Regions from separate parts of the Clostridium sp. CTA-19 genome, predicted to be linked through region 3. Evidence: riboswitches for the same ligand, from Rfam matches in the RefSeq annotation. Region 3 holds a riboswitch; each other region holds the start of a gene.
What was found. A riboswitch is a leader RNA that binds a small molecule or an ion and turns the genes downstream of it on or off. The one in region 3 is predicted to bind cyclic di-GMP.
Positions count from the first base shown of each region.

Region 1 (3,202 bases), on a different contig from region 3:
TGGAATACATACTTTGGTACGCCTGTCCTTCTTGTTATGGCTACACATTTTGAATCTAGCTTTTGTTTGTTTTATACCCCCAACCTAGAATTTACTCTATTAAATTGAAAGAAACTGGCAGTCCAGTTTCCTCCACCATTGTCAAATGTCAATTGTCCATTGTCAATTTTTCAAACTCCCTACCTCAACTAAGTATGTAATCGTTCAAAGTTCTACCTCCATCACAAATGGGACAGGCACGATAAATTTATTTTCTTCGCTAACACATGCTGCTCTCCTAATTTTTTATTTTTCCACTAATAAATCAAAGCCAGTCCCGAACCTCTACGCAGCAAAGCTACTTTATTTCAAAGAAACTGGTGATCCAGTTTCATCCTGAACTCTTAACTATTAATTATTAACTCTTAACTATTTAAGGGACTAGCTAACTTTTTTTTATTTATGATAACTAAATTTAAAGAGCTGCTCTCTATTTTATGGGTATACACCTTTCGTGCCTGTCCCATTTGTTACGGCTGTAAACTTTGAATACAACTTTGTTTAATTTAATATCATAAACTTAGAATTTAATTCCTATAGTTCAAAGAAACTGGAATCCAGTTTCCTCCATCATTGTCAAATGTCAATTGTCCATTGTCAATTCCTAAATAAATTGTCCTTTGTCCTTTGTCAATTATATAATTTGCTACGACTGCATACTTTTGAATCTAGCTTTAGTTAGTTTTATATCCTAAACTCAAATTCTACTCCCTTAAATTAAAAAGAAACTGGACTAGTGTCCAGTTTCCTCCTAAATTCTTAATTCCTAATTCTTAATCCTTATTTTTTTAATTGTCCTCTATTAAATTTCCTCTTATATCTAAATCTTTTAAGCTTTTCATTTCCTTTATAGATTTAGGTAATTCTTCTATATAATTTACTTTCAATGATAACACTCTTAAATTTTGTAAATTTGTTATCGTTTCTGGAATTTCTTTTAATTCATTAGCACATAAATATAACTTCTCTAATTTATCTAACTTTCCTATTGATTCTGGTAAATAGCTCAAGTTATTTGCTTGTACTATAAAATCTTCTAAATTATTTAGTTCACCTATACTATTAGGTAATACAGTCAACTGATTATCAGCTAAATATAACTCCCGTAGATTTTTTAAGCTACCAATATTATCTGGCAACATAATTAATTGATTATCATCTAATTCTAAAGTTTTTAGATTTTTCAATGCTTCTATTTCATTAGGGATAGTAGTTAAATGATTACTATTTAAAATTAAAGCCTCTATATTTTCTAGATGTCTTATTCCATCTATATTAGATATACCTCTATCTTCTAAGTCTAAAACCCCACTCATATTGTTAAGATCGCCAACGGTAATCTCTGCATCAAAAGGTTTGCCTAATTTTTCATTCAATGCCTTTTTAAAATTAGGATCTGAAAATTTTACTATATCTGTTGTATTATCCTCTACAATATATTCTACATTATCTATATCTATTTTATATTTCTTATCATCCTCGACACACGTATCCTGATGGGTCCATTTAACCAACTGAGTATCTTTTACATTATCACAAGCTAATACATATTCTTTAGGTGCTAATATAATGCTACTTAATATAGCTGATAATATTATTAATTGTATTTTCTTCTTATTCAAAATTTTCCCCCCACTTCAAAAATACAAACTTTATATAACTTAACTCCATAGATTAATTTTAATTATTATTTAATACTTATTGTTGTAATATACATATCGACAAATTTAGATATTTATTAACACTTTTTTTACATATTATAAATATAATTACTTTGTTTTTTCTAAAATCACTTGCATTTTATAAGTATTTTTAGAAAAAAAAACACGGCTAATATACATATATATACTAGCCGGTTGTATCATTAACTCCATATATTTCAGATACCCAAATACAAAATATACTTCATTGTTTCATATATAATTACAAAGTAATATAATTATTCAGTTTTATTAACAAAATTATACATTGTTTTCATTTCTTTTTCAATAGCCTAAAATTTTCACTCTGTATGATAATAATTTTATCACTCAAAGGAATAATCGTGCTTATGTAATATTTCTTTAGTAAAACAACACAAATACTTTATATTATCTTTTAAACTCTAAATTAAGTACACTTAAATCAAATTCACTTAACTCTTTATTACTGCAATCTATAATAAAACTAAATAATTTTGCTTTATTAGAATTTAATTCTATCCCATCTATTTCTAAAGTAGTTGTATGTATTATTTCTTTATTCTTATCATATATTGTTATAGGTAATTTTTCCACCTTAAATGTTTTATTCTTACCATTCCTAACCAAAAAAGTAACCTTTACTTTATTATCTTTTTCCATATATACTTCATATGTAGTTAAATCAACTTGTCCCTTTTCTATTGGTGGCAATGTATTCAATGATTGTTTTAAAAACATTTGCATTTCAAAAGGTATTTTTTCTATATCTTCATATTCAATATGGGCTACATTTAAAGTTTCTATTTGTTCACTAAATATAATTTTACAACCTTTATTTATATTTATATTTTCAGGCATATTTGCCTTACTAAACAATATTTTATGCGGCCTTGCACTATAAGCAGGTACTTCGCCTAAGGAATCTAATTTAAAAGTTTCTGACACTAAAATATTTTCATTTTCATCAACCAACGTTAACGGCAAAGTAGTAAAGTGAAGGTCATCCTTTGTAGCATTTCTAAAAAAAACTCCAATTTCAATATTTTCACCATCATCAAAAACATAAGACGTTCTTATATTTACATCGTTTTCCCTTATACCATCAAACTCTTCTAACTCTTCTTCTAACATCATCTTTTTTATATCTGAAACTAAAGCTTCTTCATCTGGATGTAAAGATAACTTCAGTTTTACACAATTTACATCACTATTACTCATAAAAATCCTCCGTATATAATTATTACACCTTATCTTTATTGTTTTTATCCATATTTAGTCATACAGATATAATTATACCATCATTGACTAACATAATTAATAGCAAATGCAAATATAAAAAATTTATTTTTTTAACTTTCTACCTCAACTAAACAAAAAATCATAACTCTTAATCCTTAATTTTTTAATTCTCAACTGTTCTTTGTGAATTTTTAATTCCTTAAATTTTAATTTTAAATTAAATAAGTCTTTTAACTAACTAA
Region 1 covers NZ_BAAABH010000060.1:666-3,867, forward strand. The annotation lists gene ACYUE0_RS17290 (leucine-rich repeat domain-containing protein) at 828-1,661, opposite strand; cyclic di-GMP riboswitch class II at 1,881-1,964, opposite strand; gene ACYUE0_RS17295 (SLAP domain-containing protein) at 2,130-2,939, opposite strand.
Region 1: linked by a shared signal. The riboswitch ahead of ACYUE0_RS17290 (leucine-rich repeat domain-containing protein) and the one ahead of ACYUE0_RS10950 (carbohydrate-binding protein) in region 3 are both predicted to bind cyclic di-GMP.

Region 2 (3,202 bases), on a different contig from region 3:
AATGATTGATTTTCTTCTTCAGATATTTCTGTCAAAAGTTCACTCGCTCCTAATAGTGTTTTTGCATAGTCACCAGTTTTAAAAAATATTTCTTTTATTTGACTATTGTTTTCTTTAAGTTTCTCTTCATTTTTATTTACACTGTCTAATAACTTAGATGCAAATAAAGTAAAAATTAATATTCCAAAGGATATTAACCATATAATAACTATTCTTAAAATTAGTTCCCGTGCAAAAAATTCATTTGGAAGAGTAGTTTTATTTATTGAAAAAACCAAAATTTCAGAAACTATACTTAATCCTATAGAAAGTATATTCATTTTATTATCTAAAAATAATGCTCCAATAATTATAAAGTAAAATACAACTACCCAGAATTCTTTTGAATGAATAAAAATTGACATATATATGTAATTCATATAAGAAAATATAAGAATAAGTTTCTTTAAAAATCCAAATTTCCTAATATCAAACACTATAGCATTTAAAGTTATATTATACATAACTTTAAAAGTTACTAATTCTACTAAAATCATTATTGATAATCCTATAAAAAAACTACATTTTAAATCATCAAACAATCCTAAAATTTTCATAGTAAAGAAAGTAACGCCTGCCATTATAGCACTTATAGAATATAAAATAAGAACATACTTCAACGTATTTTTCTGATATCTGATTATTGTACTACTATCATTTTGTATATTATTCATCTTATAATACCCCTTATACACTTACTACCAATTGTATGTTTTTCTACCACTTATACAATAAAGCACATATACTATATCCTGATGCAACAGAACAAAATACAATTAAATCATCTTTATTAAAATGTTCTTCATTTAATTTATCTTCTAAAGCCATAATAGGACTTGTACATCCAGTGTATCCATACCTATTTCCCACAAAAATCGCCTTTCCCATATCTGTACCTAATTTAGTTACTGTTAACTCTATATCTGCTCTTGAAAATTGAGACATAAGATAGTGAGTAACATCTTTTGTTTCATAGTTATAGTCCCTTAATAATTTTGTTATTGTTTCTGTCCATTTTTCAGATAAAAAACTAAAATCAAAAGGTTTCCATACCATTTTCTTATTTTCGTTATCTATATTCATATCTAAAATATTGGACATTCCACACCCTGGCATAGTTATAGACCAATGATATGAATCATCAGTATACATTCTTGAACCTAAGAATCCTTTTTCTTCATTTTCTTCTCTCTTCTCTAAAACTATCGCTGCTGCACCGTCAGCAGAACATCCAAATGCTACAATATCATCTTCTCTAGCAAACTTACTTATTAATAAAGAACCTACTACTAATATTCTTTTATACTTATTATCAGTTTTTAAATATCTACTAGCTACATCTATAGCAGTTAACATTCCTGTACAATTAGAATTCATATCAAATATAGCATTTGCATTTTTAGCATTAAGTTGATTTTTAATTAAAAGTGCACAGCACGGTGATAAATATTCTGGAGTATCAGATACAGATATAATCATATCTATATCTGATACTGAAATTTCAGCGTTATGTAAAGCTTTTCTAGAAGCCTTTAATGCCATGCTAATACCATTTTCTCCTTCTTCAGCAATTGTTCTAGTATCTCTACCTAACTTGTCCATTAAAGCTTCAGCATAATCTTCTAATTTATATTTTTTAAAATGCTCAACAAAATATTGATTTTTCAATTCCTTTTTGGGATGGTATGTACCGACTCCTATAATGTGTACATTTTTATACATAATAATTCCTCCTTGTTGTATTACAACATTAATCTAGTAACCTAACTATCTTGGGATTATTTATCCTTTAGACTTACGGCTTTGCGTCCTTATTTTTCAATAAGTTTGCCTTTTTTAGATTTATACATTACTTTTTATGTATAAACCACATTTTGTATAATAAGACCTCCTTAATACAATTATATTATTTGTATTTTTTTACGTATATACCTTATTATACTTGTTAATACATTATTTTTCTATTTATTGTTTAAAATATTTTAATTTTAAGTAAATAAAAAAACATTTAAGTATCTAAACTTAAATGTTTTTTGCATTTTTAGTCATAATGTTCTATTTTTATTTTAAATTTATTCTTTAAAGCTAATTTTCTACATTTTTCTTTTTTAACTTTAAAGCATTCTCTCCACTTCATCCCTTATATCTCTATTTTCTAACGCATTATCAATTTCTCTTATTAATTGCTCTCTATCTTTTGGTAAATCCCCTCTTAAAAGCAAGTAATTTGATGCATGGTTACATCTAAATACAATTTTTCCTTTTGTGTTTATGTTCTGAAGAATATTCTTGATTTCTTTTAATACCTCTATATCAGATAAAACTAAAAACTTTCCAGAGCTAATATCTTTATATAGTTCTGTATTCTCTTCTATCATAAGACTAAGAACCCCTAAGAAATCAGGACTAATATTACTAATAAGTTTTCCTGTATTTATGCTATGTTCTATTGTTCTATCCTTACCTCCAATTCCTGCAATCACAGTTACAGATAAAAGTATTCCACTTTCTTTTACTTTTAATCCTGCATTTAATAATTCACTAGAAGCAACACCTTTATTTATATAATTAAGTACCAGATTATCGCCACTTTCAATTCCCATATAAATCATTGATAATCCTAATCTCTTTAATTCTTTAAGCTCATCTATAGTTTTATATAATATAGATTTAGGCGATCCATATAATGTAATTCTCTTACATTCTGGAAAAACTTCTTTTATATATTTAAGTATTTCCTTTAAAGTATCTATCGGAATTATTAGTGCGTCTCCATCTGCTAAAAATATTTTTTCAGCCTTTCCATATATACTTCTAAATATATCTATTTCTTTTTTTATTTCCTTCAATGGTTTTATAGTAAATTTTTTAGATTTATACATACTACAAAAATTACACTTATTATGAGAGCAGCCTAAAGTCACCTGAATAATTAAGCTATACGCTTCACTTGGCGGTCTATATAATGGCATATTGTACATCATAAATTATTTCCTCCCTAGCTTTCACATTGTTATAATCTATCCCTGTAATAATACAATATTTCACTCTAAAATTCAAAAGATTTGAAATTTTTTTTATCTTCCATGTTATAATACTTTTAACTGTAAATATTTTAAATGTACTTAGAGGTGATATAATGAAACTTAAAAAAATTTTTATT
Region 2 covers NZ_BAAABH010000015.1:4,025-7,226, reverse strand. The annotation lists gene ACYUE0_RS09695 (methyl-accepting chemotaxis protein) at 1-713, opposite strand, end outside; gene ACYUE0_RS09690 (ketoacyl-ACP synthase III) at 757-1,761, opposite strand; cyclic di-GMP riboswitch class I at 1,794-1,881, opposite strand; gene ACYUE0_RS09685 (radical SAM protein) at 2,154-3,020, opposite strand; gene ACYUE0_RS09680 (WG repeat-containing protein) at 3,179-3,202, shown strand, end outside.
Region 2: linked by a shared signal. The riboswitch ahead of ACYUE0_RS09690 (ketoacyl-ACP synthase III) and the one ahead of ACYUE0_RS10950 (carbohydrate-binding protein) in region 3 are both predicted to bind cyclic di-GMP.

Region 3 (3,202 bases):
TGAAAGCATGAAAGAATTATTAAAAGATAAGGTTAAAGAAGTTAAGGCATCTAAAAAATTAAAAAAACATCCTGTATGCTTATCTAATGAAGGGGAACTTTCAATAGAAATGGAAAAAGTATTAAATGCTATGCCAAATAATCCAAGCTTAAAGGCAGATAAAGTATTAGAAATAAATATAAACCATGAAGTCTTTGATGCGTTAAAGGATGCACATGAAAAAGATGAAGAAAAGTTTAAACTATATACCGATTTATTATATAATCAAGCTTTACTTATAGAAGGGTTATCAATAGGTGATCCAGTAGAATTTACAAATAATATATGTAAAATAATGAAATAAGAAATAGTAAGATAGGACTATATAGAAGTTGCAGTTATACAACTTCTATATGGTCCTATTTAGGCTAGATTAAAGAATAGCTAATTTCTAGATAAGGGTTATTTAGATAACTAAAATATATTAATCCTTTACCTAATTCATAAGTTCTAGTTTCTGTATAATACTTTCCATCTTCAAAGCTAAGAGCTTTTATAACAGTTTTAGTTGTGAAAGAAGTATCATTTTCTTCTGTTATTGTGGTTATAGCTTCATATTCAACTCCGTCTATAATTGTCTTTTGGGTCCATGAATTATTTTTTTTAATTTGACCTTTTAAAACTACAAAGTCTTTAATAAAAGAATGTAATGTATCTTTATTTTTAGAAATATAATCATTATTATTAATAGATTCTATAACCATATCATTAGTAACTTTATATTTTGCCGTAAAAGTTCTTTTTCCTCTAATATCTTGACCATAACCATCATTCATAAGTCCATCATAAGTGTATATTGTATAGTCATTTAAGGATTCAATATTATTAAAAGTTATTTTATGTCCTGTTTCAGCAGAACCAGTATAGGTTATAGGAGTATTTTTAGTATAAAAATATTGTTTATAATCATCTAAATATGAATGTTTATTACTAGTATAATTACTTGTATTAGATGAAGATATAGAGGAATTATTATTTATATTGTTTGAAGGGTTATTACTTATATTACAACCAACAAGTAAAATGCTAAATATACATATAAGTGAAACTAAAGATTTTTTATTTTTCAAATTAATCACATCCTTTATTTTATAATTTCACTTTTATAGAAAAATATACAAAGTGTTTTTAATTTGTTTTGTATATAATATGTGGAAATTAAAATTAAGGAATACAAGTTAAAAATTTATTCTTATATGTAATAATATTGAAAAAAGTGAAATAGTTTGTTTACAAGTAAAATAAAGTATTATATAATAATTTTGGGAATGATGAAGTATAATTTATATGTGGGCACTTGGATTATATGGAGTTAGTAGTGCAACCGACCTAATTAAATATTTTAAAATTAGGAGTGTTGGATATGCAGAAAAAGCAATTAAAAATTTTAACATCAGTAGTATTAGGAACATCTATAATTTTTGGTGGAATGGTTTCTACAGCTTCTGCTGTTGAAAAAAATACATCACAATATGGTGTAATAAATGAAAATAGTGAAATAAGTATTTGGAATTGTCAAGAAGGACTTAATCAAAATCAAAAGAGTCCTTATGAAAAAGAAAGTATTGTTGTACAAGGTTCAAAAATTTATAAATGCAAAAGATTTCACTATCCTCAATCAGGTTGGAAACCTTCTGATTCACCAATGTTTTGGAAAACAGTAGGAAAAATTCCAGAGTGGAATGCCCAAGAGGAATTAACACAAGAAAATAAAAGTCCATATGAAAAAGGTGATATTGTTATGTACAATTCTCAGGTATATAAATGTAAAAGATTCCATTATGCTCAACCAGGTTGGAATCCTTGTGAGGGACCAATGTTCTGGGAATTAATTAAATAAAGATATTAAATTATATATTGTATGAAAATAAGCCTACTAAGTCTAAATTCTTAGTAGGTTTTAAGTTTTCTTTAATATTTTTATATATTAGTTTCTTTATAAGATTCTTTGTTCATTTTCCATTTAAAAATAAGTTTATTAGGATCTTTTTTTAATAAGGTTTGAAAATTTTCACAGTATCCAACAAAAGCTGTACTACAATTTTTAGAAATATAGTCTATAGTCTCATCAATAACGTTATCGCCTTTAACCAAATCGACTTTATATGTATTTTTATCGGAAAAAACCAAAACTAAACTAGTTGTTTTACCAACAGGAATAAACATACAAGCCTTTTTCTTTATAGTTTGTTTATATATCCAAACCAATTCTTTAAGTGGAAGAGCTAATACAATCTTTTGAGTATATACAATTATATAATTTTCTGTTATGGTTATAGGCCCATTTTTATAGGATATAGGTAAGCTATACTCATAATCTATTTGTTTATATACGTTTTCAATATTTTCCATAGAGAAATCTTTAAGACTTTTTAAGGCAATAGAATTTTTCCTTACACCAATCATATATAAAAATATAGTATATACAAAACAAAGACAAGAAATCATAAGGAAAAAAGAAGCTTCAATAATAGGACTTTCATATTGCAAGTATTGAAGGTATGGCTTTAAATCCATTCCATTAGACAATTCAGTATTATTTTTAATAGCGTCACGTAAAATTACTAAATCATTGTCATTAAGTTCAAACAAATGGCCTTTTAATATAAAAGGACCTTCCTTTTTATTGATAAGATTATTATATTCTTTCTTTGGCAAAGCTACTGTTAATACAAAAGGATCTAATTTTATTGCAACTAAGTGTGATTTAATGCTTTCAGAGATGGGTATACCTAGTTTACTAGTAGTTTCTTTTAGTGTAACATCTAAATCATAAAGTTTATCAGCAGAAATTTTTAAATAAAGATCATTATTAAGGGCTTCTTTATAATCTTCAATAGTAGTAACTTCAAAGGCATTATTTTTGTTATTATAATATGTATACATTCCAAAACATGCAACAATAAATGCAAGAACTATCATAGCTATTAAAGATATAATTTTAGGTGTTCTTTTCTTTTTATAAGTTTTAATAAAACTTGAATTTTTCAATTATAAAACACTCCTTTATAGTTAATTTTAAATTTAATTTACATTTTGTATAATCGTTTAAAAAATATAAAAATTAACAAAAAATTATCTTTTAACACTATTATGTAGCATGAATGTATTGTATAATATTAAAAATGTTTTAGAAAATAAAATTTAAATATTTAATTTATAA
Region 3 covers NZ_BAAABH010000017.1:52,783-55,984, reverse strand. The annotation lists gene htpG (molecular chaperone HtpG) at 1-343, shown strand, start outside; gene ACYUE0_RS10955 (hypothetical protein) at 408-1,109, opposite strand; cyclic di-GMP riboswitch class II at 1,295-1,378, shown strand; gene ACYUE0_RS10950 (carbohydrate-binding protein) at 1,403-1,879, shown strand; gene ACYUE0_RS10945 (hypothetical protein) at 1,960-3,030, opposite strand.